3 regions of the Methylobacterium sp. TK31 genome follow, and region 3 is predicted to be linked to each of the others. Evidence: riboswitches for the same ligand, from Rfam matches in the RefSeq annotation. Region 3 holds a riboswitch; each other region holds the start of a gene.
The links. Region 3 has a riboswitch for cobalamin ahead of ACXJY8_RS16245 (TonB-dependent siderophore receptor). Riboswitches for the same ligand answer to the same signal wherever they lie in the genome.

Region 1: another riboswitch for cobalamin. It lies ahead of ACXJY8_RS15015 (TonB-dependent receptor); the one in region 3 lies ahead of ACXJY8_RS16245 (TonB-dependent siderophore receptor).
Region 2: another riboswitch for cobalamin. It lies ahead of ACXJY8_RS17435 (CbtB domain-containing protein); the one in region 3 lies ahead of ACXJY8_RS16245 (TonB-dependent siderophore receptor).

Annotation. Positions count from the first base shown of each region.
Region 1 covers NZ_CM143964.1:3,238,793-3,242,053, reverse strand. The annotation lists gene ACXJY8_RS15025 (FdhF/YdeP family oxidoreductase) at 1-490, opposite strand, end outside; gene ACXJY8_RS15020 (hypothetical protein) at 794-1,105, shown strand; cobalamin riboswitch at 1,182-1,381, shown strand; gene ACXJY8_RS15015 (TonB-dependent receptor) at 1,490-3,261, shown strand, end outside.
Region 2 covers NZ_CM143964.1:3,760,818-3,764,078, forward strand. The annotation lists gene ACXJY8_RS17420 (hypothetical protein) at 1-96, opposite strand, end outside; gene cobO (cob(I)yrinic acid a,c-diamide adenosyltransferase) at 96-707, opposite strand; gene cobU (bifunctional adenosylcobinamide kinase/adenosylcobinamide-phosphate guanylyltransferase) at 704-1,216, opposite strand; cobalamin riboswitch at 1,323-1,515, shown strand; gene ACXJY8_RS17435 (CbtB domain-containing protein) at 1,572-1,748, shown strand; gene ACXJY8_RS17440 (CbtA family protein) at 1,776-2,531, shown strand; gene ACXJY8_RS17445 (DUF1636 family protein) at 2,524-2,952, shown strand; gene cobW (cobalamin biosynthesis protein CobW) at 2,949-3,261, shown strand, end outside.
Region 3 covers NZ_CM143964.1:3,514,405-3,517,665, forward strand. The annotation lists gene ACXJY8_RS16230 (2-hydroxyacid dehydrogenase) at 1-55, opposite strand, end outside; gene ACXJY8_RS16235 (SH3 domain-containing protein) at 332-901, shown strand; gene ACXJY8_RS16240 (cupin domain-containing protein) at 930-1,346, opposite strand; cobalamin riboswitch at 1,559-1,768, shown strand; gene ACXJY8_RS16245 (TonB-dependent siderophore receptor) at 1,992-3,261, shown strand, end outside.

The DNA.
Region 1 (3,261 bases), 280 kb from region 3:
GATAGGCGGCCTCGTTGGAGGCGCGGCCCGAGGTGTAGAACTCGGCCTGGTCCGGGTGGTCGAGCCCGCGCAGGGTGGCGCCGATCTCGGCGAAGGCCGCGTCCCAGGTGGTGGCGACGTAGCGGTCGCTCGACGCGTCGTAGCGCATCGGATGGGTCAGGCGGCCCTCGCCCTCCAGGGCGTAATCGGTCCAGCCGCGCAGCTCGGTCACGGTGTGGCGGGCGAAGAACTTCGGCGGCGTGCGCTTGTCGGTGGCCTCCCAGGAGACCGCCTTCACGCCGTTCTCGCAAAACTCGAAGGAGGAACCGTGCTCCGGGTCGCCCCAGGCGCAGCCCGGGCAGTCGAAGCCGTCGGGCTGGTTGGCCTTCAGCATGGCGCGGGCCCCCGAGAGCGGGGCGCGGCTGCCGAGCAGATGCTTGCCGCAGCTCTTCAGGGCCCCCCAGCCGCCGGCGGCGGACGAACGCTTCGGGGTCGCGACCGGGTGATCCATGAACGGGTCCTGGGACGGTCCGGCGCGGCCGAGGATCGGTCGCGAAACGGGGCCGTGGCCACCCAGCGATATCGCGATGCGGCGCGGGCGCTCAATCACGCGAAAACGCAGGCCAGTCATGCCGTTAGGGGTCCCATGCGTTTTTTGCAGAGCCAGTGTCCAGCAGGTTAAAATCGTTCCCAGCTGCATTGCGGAAGACCGGGGGCCCGTCGCCGGTCCCGGTCCCTGGTGAAGCGCCCGCCGATCGCCTAACCCTCGGTCCGGAACGGCGGCGGGGACGCCCGGGATGCGGGAGCGCGGGACATGAGGACGCCGGTGAGGATCTTCGCGGCGGCGGCCGTCGCCGTCGCGGTCGGCCTCGCGGTGATGGCGCATGACCGCCAGGTCGGCGCCGAATGGGCCGTGTCGGCCGAGCAGATCGCCGACGCGCAGGCCTATGGCAAGCCCGGGGTCGAGCTCCCGGCCGGCCACATGGTGACCGAGCCCCAGCGCAGCGAGGGCGCGGAGCGGCTTCCCCTGAAGTGGATCCTCCTCGGCCTCGCGGCCGGCGGCGCGGTGCTGGCCGGGACCGGGCATCGGCGCGAGCCGGCCCGGAAGCCGGACGGCCGGGGCTGAGGGCGCCCTGTCGCGCACCGGGCACACCGGCCTGGAAAAGCGCGCGCGGCCATTGACGCCGCCGCGGCCCATCGGGCCTCCTGTCCCGCGACGGTTCCTCGTCGACGAGGATCAAAAGGGAACGCGGTGAGGGTGTGAGCCCGAGGCCGCGGCTGCCCCCGCAACTGTGAGCGGCGAGCCCCTCATCAGCACGTCACTGGGCCTGTCCGGTCTGGGAAGACGATGAGAGGGCGGTGACCCGCGAGCCAGGAGACCTGCCGTCAGTCGTGGTCACACGCGAAACGCATCGGGCGGGGTGTCCTGATGGGTGTCGGGGTGGATGCCGTGCGGCATCCGCACCGGCCTCGTTCGCGGTGACGTGCCACAGACGTCGCCCGAGGTCCCATGCCGTCCTTCCGTTCCGGGTCGCTGCCCCGTTCACGGCCCACCTATCGATCCTGGCTCCTGGCCTCCTGCGCCGGCCTCGCGTCCACCGGCGCCGCAATCCGCGATGCCGGCGCCCAGACCGCGCAGGCGGACCTCGCCGAACTCTCCGTGACCGCCGAGGCGCCGCCGACCGGCGGGGCCGGACCGGCCGCCAGTGCCGGGTTCGTCGGCGGGGTCACCGGGATCGGCGGCGGCCTGCGGACCGTCGATGCGGCGAGCGCCGGCGTGATCTCGGGCGCGGCGCTCAACAGCCGGCCGATCACCCGGCCGGGCGAGGCCCTGGAGAGCGTGCCCGGCCTCATCGTCACCCAGCATTCCGGGGAGGGGAAGGCCAACCAGTTCTTCCTGCGCGGGTTCAACCTCGACCACGGCACCGACATCGCGCTTCACGTGGACGGGATGCCGGTGAACATGCGCACCCATGCCCACGGCCAGGGCTACGCCGATCTGAATTTCCTCATCCCCGAGCTCGTCGGCGCCGTTGAGTTCCACAAGGGACCCTACTTCGTCCGCGACGGCGACTTCGCCTCCGCGGGCTCGGTGCGGATCGACTACCTCGACACGGTCGAGCGCAACCTCGCCCTGACCTCGCTGGGCAGCTTCGGCTACAAGCGCGCGCTCAGCATCGCCTCCGCGCCCCTCGGCGCGGGCCACCTGCTCGTGGCCGGCGAGGCCCAGACCTATGACGGGCCCTGGGACGTGCCGGACCGGCTCGCCAAGCTCAACGGCGTCGTCCGCTACAGCCAGGGCACGGCCCTCGACGGCTTCGCCCTGACGGGCATGGCCTACTGGGCGAAGTGGAACGCCACCAACCAGATCCCGGAGCGGGCGGTCGCGGAGGGCCTGATCGGCCGCTTCGGCAGCCTGAACCCCACGGATGGCGGCGACACCGGCCGCTTCTCGCTCTCGGGCCGCTGGAGCCGGACGAGCGAGGCCGGCATCACCCGGGCGAGCGCCTACGTGATCCGCTACGGGATGAACCTGTTCAACGACTTCACCTACTTCCTGAACGATCCGGTCGCCGGCGACCAGTTCCGCCAGCGCGACAGCCGCGTTCTCGGCGGCGGCGAGGTCAGCCACACCGTCCCGGGCAGCCTGTTCGGCTTGGCCATGGAGAACGAGTTCGGCGTCCAGACCCGCACCGACGACATCCGGGTCGGCCTGTTCAACACCGCCGCGCGGCAGTACCGCTCGACCGTGCTGGACGACCGGGTGCTGGAGGCGAGCGCGGCGTTCTACGCCGAGAACCGGGTGCGCTGGACCGACTGGCTGCGGACCAGCCTGGGCTTCCGCGCCGACGGGTTCTACGCCGATGTCCGCTCGGACACGCCGGCCAATTCCGGGCGCGCCCGGGACGGCATCGTCAACCCGAAGCTCGGGCTGGTGCTCGGGCCCTGGTTCGACACCGAGCTGTTCGTGAATTACGGCGGCGGCTTCCATTCCAACGACGCCCGCGGCGTCACCGCCACCGTCGACCCGACGAGCCCGCTGTTCAACATCAGCCGCTCGCCCTTCCTCGTGCCCTCCACGGGCTCGGAGATCGGCCTGCGCAACCGCAGCCTCGCTGGGCTGGAGACGGCGGTGACGCTGTTCCAGCTCGATTTCGCCTCCGAGAACCTGTTCCAGGGCGACAGCGGCACCACCGAGCCGAGCCGCCCGACCCGCCGCTTCGGCGTCGAGTGGACCAACCGCTACGCGGTGACGCCCTGGCTCTCCCTGGAGGGCGACCT
Region 2 (3,261 bases), 250 kb from region 3:
GAGATAGGTCGCGGGCCAGGACGGCGCCGGATCGGCACGGATCCCGTCCGCGCCGATCACCATGGACAGCGCGAGCGCGACAGTGGCCGCCCGCATCAGAACTCGATCCCCACTTGCGCCTTCACCCCGGCGGCGAAGTGGTGCTTCACGGATGTCATCTCGGTGACGAGATCGGCGGCCTCGATCAGGGCCGGCTTGGCGTTGCGGCCGGTGACGACGACGTGGAGGTCCGGGCGGCGCGCCCGGAAGGCCGCCACCACGGCGGCGAGGTCCAGGTAATCGTAGCGCAGGGCGATGTTGAGCTCGTCCAACACCACGAGGCGGATCGTCGGGTCGGCCATGAGGTCGAGGGCCTTGGCCCAGGCGTGCTCGGCAGCGGCGATGTCCCGGGTCTTGTCCTGGGTCTCCCAGGTGAAGCCTTCGCCCAGCGTGTGCCAGTCGATCCGGTCGCCGAAGGTCTTCAGGGCGTGCTTCTCGCCGGTGTCCCAGGCGCCCTTGATGAACTGCACCACCCCGACGCGCCAGCCGTGGCCGAGCGCCCGCAGCATCAGCCCGAGGGCCGCCGTGGTCTTGCCCTTGCCCGGGCCGGTATTGACGATGAGGAGCCCCTTCTCGATCGTCTTCTCCGCGACCTCGGCGTCCTGCACGGCCTTGCGCTTCTCCATCTTCTCGCGATGGCGCACGGCCTCCGTCTCAGCGTCGTTCATGGGGTGGCTCCGGTTTGGGGTTTCACGACCAGGGGAAGGCCTGCCACCATGAGGACGACGCGGTCGGCCCGGGCCGCGAGGCGCTGGTGCAGGCGCCCGGCCGCATCGCGAAACCGGCGGGCGAGGGCGTTCTCCGGCACGATCCCGAGCCCGACCTCGCTGCCGACCAGGACCACCGGGCCGGGCGCCGCCGCGCAGGCCGCCAGCAGCGCGACGGTGGCGGCCTCGATGTCGGCCTCGGACAGAATCAGATTGGTGAGCCAGAGGGTCAGGCAATCGACCAGCACCGGCCCGGTCGCGGCGGCGACCGCCTCGGCCAAGGCGAGCGGCACGTCCTGCGTGATCCAGCCCTCCGGGCGGCGGGCGCGGTGGAGCGCGATGCGCTCCCGCATCTCGTCGTCCCAGGCTTGGGCGGTGGCGAGGTAGAGCCACGGGGCCGGGCAGGCTTCGATCAGCGCCTCGGCATGGGCGCTCTTGCCCGAGCGCGCGCCGCCGAGCACAAGGGTCATACGGGGAGTCGGGTGCGGCATGCAGAACGCTGTGCCCGAATTCGGGGCCTCCGGTCAAAGGCGGGAAACCCGCGCGGGCCGCGTTGTCAGCGCACCGGCAAGCGCGTAGAAGCATGGATCGGACGGTGCCCCGGCAACGGGGTGAAAAGGGAATGCGGTGAGGGGGCGACCCTGAAACCGCGGCTGCCCCCGCAACTGTGAGCGGAGACGGGACTGCCATCGGCCACTGGAGCCATCCGGGAAGGCGGCAGGACCAGCGACCCGCGAGCCAGGAGACCTGCCGCCCGAGAGTGGACCTGCCGTCCACCCGCTCGATGCTTGACGGCCGCCGGCGGGGCGGCCAGGAGATGACCCGATGTCGACCAACACCCTCGTCCTGACCGGCACCCGCACCAACGAGCGCCTCGGCGCCGTCCTCGTGGCCGCCTTCCTCGGCCTCGGCCTCGTGTTCATGGCGGGCTTCGCCCCGGCGATGGCGCTGCACAACGCGGCGCACGACTTCCGCCACAGCCAGAACTTCCCCTGCCACTGAGCGCCTGCGCTTAAGGCAGACAATCCCATGATCATCCGGCTCGTGTCGGCGGCCCTGGTCGCCGGCTTCCTCGCGGCCGTCGTCGCGACGGGTCTGCAACTCGCGCTCACCTCGCCGCTCATCATCGCGGCCGAGCGCTACGAGACGCAGGCCTCCGCGGCGTTCGCCCTGCCGACCCCCGCCTCGCTGATCGTGCGCGTCCATGGTGGGCACTATCACGGCCCCCGCGACCCCTCTGTGGCGGGCGGCGAGGTTGCGCCCGAATGGCAGCCCGGCCCCGGCCTGCCGCGCATGGCCTTCACGGCGCTCGCCACCCTGGTGGGCGGCGTCGGCTACGCGCTGCTGCTCGGCGCCGTGCTCCTCGCCTGCAACCGCGAGCCCAGCCCCGAGGCCGGCCTGCGCTTCGCCATCGGCGGCTTCCTCGCGGTGGCGCTGGCCCCGGCGCTGGGCCTCGCGCCGGAACTGCCCGGCATGGAGGCCGCGCCCCTGGCCGACCGCCAGTTCTGGTGGTTGATGACGGCCGCCGCCACCGCCATGGGCCTCTACCTCATCGCGATCCGGCGGGCGCCGATCACCATCGCGGGCGGCATCGTCCTCCTGGTGGCACCACACCTGGCCGGCGCGCCGGAGGCGAGCCACGCCGCCTCGAACCTGCCCGCGTCCTACGCGGCGCAGTTCGCCGCTCGCTCGCTCGGCATCGCCTTCGTGTTCTGGGCGGTGATCGGGCTGGCCTATGGCTGGGCCTGGGGCCTGTTCGGCCGGAATCGGCCGGTCCATGCCTGAGCCGGAATCCATCGCCCCCGTCACGCTCTACGTCTGCGCCACCTGCCGGGCGGCCGGCGACGTCTCCGAGCCGCGCGCCGGCGCCCGCCTGCTCGCCGCCCTCCAGGAGGCGGTGAGCACGGGCGCCCATCCGGGCATCACGGTCGAGGGCGTCGAATGCCTCTCGGTCTGCAAGCGCCCCTGCACCGTGGCGGTGGCCTCGCAAGGCCGCTGGACCTACGTCTACGGCGACCTCGACCCGGTCGCCTCCGCCGGCACCATCCTGGACGGCGTCGCGCTCTATGCCGAGACGCCAGACGGCCTCGTGCCGTGGAAGGCGCGACCCCAGGAATTCCGCAAGGGCGTCGTCGCCCGCATCCCGCCGTTCCCCGCTCCCCTGCCGCCGGTCGCGGCGACACCCCATCCGGACGCCGCCGAATGACCCTCGTCGCCAAGATCCCCTGCACCATCGTCACGGGCTTCCTCGGGGCAGGCAAGACCACCCTGGTGCGCCACCTCGTGGAGAACGCGAACGGCCGGCGCCTCGCCATCATCGTCAACGAGTTCGGCGATATCGGCTTTGACGGCTCATTCCTGGCGGCCTGCGGCATCGAGGGCTGCGGCGACGAGGACATCGTCGAGCTCGCCAACGGCTGCATCTGCTGCACCGTGGCCGACGACTTCGTGCCGGCCCTGAACAAGCTCCTCGACCGGGCCGATCCGCCCGAGCACATCCTGATCGAGACCTCGG
Region 3 (3,261 bases):
CCTCGGGCAGACGCCGCGTGACGACCACCAGCGGCTTGCGCTTCAACGACGACATGCACCCTCCCCGCGAACGGCGTCGACCGGCCCGCATCCGACCCGGCCGGTCTCCGGCGCGATCTCCGATGCGGGGGCGGCGCCGCAGGCTTACCGTGCGTTAACCACGCACCGGTCAAGACATTCGAGACGACCGGGCCGGCGGCCGGAAGGCCGCGACCCCAGGGTCCTGTCGACCCTAAGGCCTCTCTACCAGAGAGGCCGCGGAACACAATGCACGCCGGGGCCGGCCGTCACCCTGCGGCTTGCTCCGGACAGCGTGAAGGATCACCGGACGATGCGCGCGCCTGCCCTGCTCCTCACCCTCGCGACCCTCCTGTCGGCCGGCGCCGCCGCGGCCGCCCCGGCGCCGGGGGCCGGGCCCGACGTCGCCCTGGGCCCGGTGACGAAGCTGCCGCTGCCGCGCTACGCCAGCCTGAAGACCGACCGCGTCAACCTGCGCGAGGGCCCCTCGAAGGACCACCGCACCCTCTGGGTGTTCCAGCGGGCCGGCCTGCCCGTCGAGATCGTGGCCGAGTTCGAGACCTGGCGCCGCATCCGCGATTCGGAGGGCACCGAGGGCTGGGTGCTGCACTCGCTGCTCTCGGGCCGGCGCACCTCCATCGTCACCGCCGGCAAGGGAAGCGACAAGGGCGGCGACAAGGCCCCGGTGCCGCTCTACGCCAAGGCCGACGAGGCCTCCGGCGAGGAGGCCCGCCTCCAGGCCGGCGTCATCGGCAGCGTCAAGGCCTGTACCGGCAGCTGGTGCCGGATCATCGTGGCGATGCCCCAGCGGCGCGGCGACGTCGACGGCTACATCCGCCAGGACCGGCTCTGGGGGGTCTATCCCAACGAGAAGGTGGAGTAGGCCGCGCGCCCCCGGCGGCGGCCGCGGCTCACGATTGCCGCATGAAGGTGTCGGGCGTGCCGGTGCCGTCGGCGACGAAGCGGATGTCGCGGGGCTCGCGCCGGGGCGTGTCGACGGAGAGGAACACCATCGGCTGCTCGAGGATCTCGGGGACCGAGTGCACCACCCCGCGCTTGAAGAAGACCAGCTTGCCGGGGCCGACCTCCACGGGGGCCTCGTCGCCGAACTTCATCAGGCAGCGCCCGGACAGCACGTAGAGGTACTCGTCGCAGGAGGCGTGGCTGTGCGGCGGCGTCGGCCGGTAGACCCGGAAGACCCGGGCGCTGGCCGCCGGATCGTCGGTGAAGCGGTGATCCGCCACCATGGTGTCGGAGGTCTCGGGCAGGCGCGCGGCCTGCTCCGCCACGTCGAAGACGCCGTGCGCCGTCAGGCTGTCCCTATCCATGGCCCGCGTGTCCTTCCCTGCCCGTCGTTCCCAAAGCCCCGCAGCCTAGCCGAAAAATCGCCGCCGGGCAGCCAGCGCCGCCGGCCGCACGACCGGTTCGGCCGCCCCGACGCGGCGGGACCCGCGCGAACGTGATCGGGCCGACACTTCATAATGTTACAACATTGCAAAAATCCGGGCGCACCCCCGTTGACTTGCCGGCCGCCCACGGGACAAGGTCGAACGGTCAAGGTTCCCGCGGGTCGTCGGCCCGGGGGCTAAGAGGGAATTCGGGGCGCTCGCAGGGGCGTTTCCGAAGCTGCCCCCGCAACTGTCAGCGGTGAGCTCTTTCCGTCCAGCGTCACTGGTGCCGATCACCGGGAAGGCCGAGGCGAGGGCGACGACCCGCGAGCCAGGAGACCTGCCTTGCACGACGTTACGTCTCTCGGGCGGGGTGTCCCGGCGGAGCGCTGGACCGGGCCCGGCTGCCGACGCACCCGGTTCCGCGAGGGCACCCGCTCGGCCGTCGCTCGACAACCATGAGCGCCACCGGTGTCCCTCCGTCCGAGCCCGTCCGCCGCGAAGGCCGCGATCCCGAACCCGCCCCGCGCGGCCGACGCGCGACGGCGGTCGGGGCGGCGGGGCTCGCGCTGCGCGCTCGCGGCGATGCTCTCGGCGGCTTCGCCGGCCCTGGAGGCGCGGGCGCAGGAGTCCGTCACTCTGGAGGAACTGTCGGTGGAGGGGGCGGGCGGCGCCCCGGCCACGGGCGCTGCGGGCCTCGCCCCCGGGATCGGGCTGATCGGCCCCACGCCGGGTTACCGGGCCGATCGGGCGGTGAGTAGCACCAAGACCGACACGCCCCAGCGCGACGTGCCCCAGGTCGTCACCGTCGCGCCCCGCGCGGTGATCACCGACCTCGCCGCCACCCGGGTCGACCGGGTCTTCAACTACACGCCCGGCGTCGCCCAGCAGAATAATTTCGGCGGCCTGACGGTGTTCAGCTACGCCGTGCGCGGAACCACGACCTCGGAACTCTACCGCAACGGATTTCCGATCAACCGGGGCTCGCCGCCGCCGCCCGACACCCAGAACGTCGAGCGCATCGAGGTGCTGAAGGGCCCGGGCGGCGGCCTGTTCGGGCGCAGCGACCCGGGCGGCCTCGTCAATTTCGTCACCAAGCAGCCGACGGCCGAGCGCTTCGTCGAGATGGGCGGCCTCTGGGGCTCGTTCGAGCAATTCCGCGGCACCGTGGATGCGGGCGGCGCCCTGAACGAGGACGGCACGCTGCTCTACCGCTTCAATTTCGCGGGCGGACGCCAGAACAGCTTCCGCGATTTCGTGGATGGCGACCGGCTCCTCGTCGCGCCCGTGGTGAGCTGGCAGGTCACGCCGGACACGAAGGTCACCGTCGAGACCGAGTTCCTGCGCAACCGCGTCGTCTTCGACCGGGGCGTGATCGCGATCAACAGGCAGCTCGGCTTCCTGCCGATCTCGCGCTTCCTCGGCGAGCCGGGCCAGAGCACGTACCAGAGCTCGGACACCATGCAGGTGCGGGTCGAGCACCGCTTCGACGCCGACTGGCAGATGCGGCTGGCCACCCACTTCAACACCGGCTCCCTGCTGGGCGAATCGGCGGAGATCCGGGCCATCGCCGCCGACAACCGCACGGTGCTACGCGACCGGAATTTTCGCGATTACCGCTGGGACACGGCGATCGGCCAGGCCGAGGTGGTCGGGCGCTTCGCCACCGGCGCATTCGGCCACACCGTGCTGCTCGGCTTCGAGCGCGAGAGCACCGACAGCCGCGTCGTCTACGAGCGCTCGAACTTCCGCCAGAGCCCCTACAGCCTCGACATCTACGATCCGCGCTACGGCCAGGCCCTGCCGCCGCTCACCATCCGGCGCAACAACCTCGAGCGGATCACCAGCACGGCCC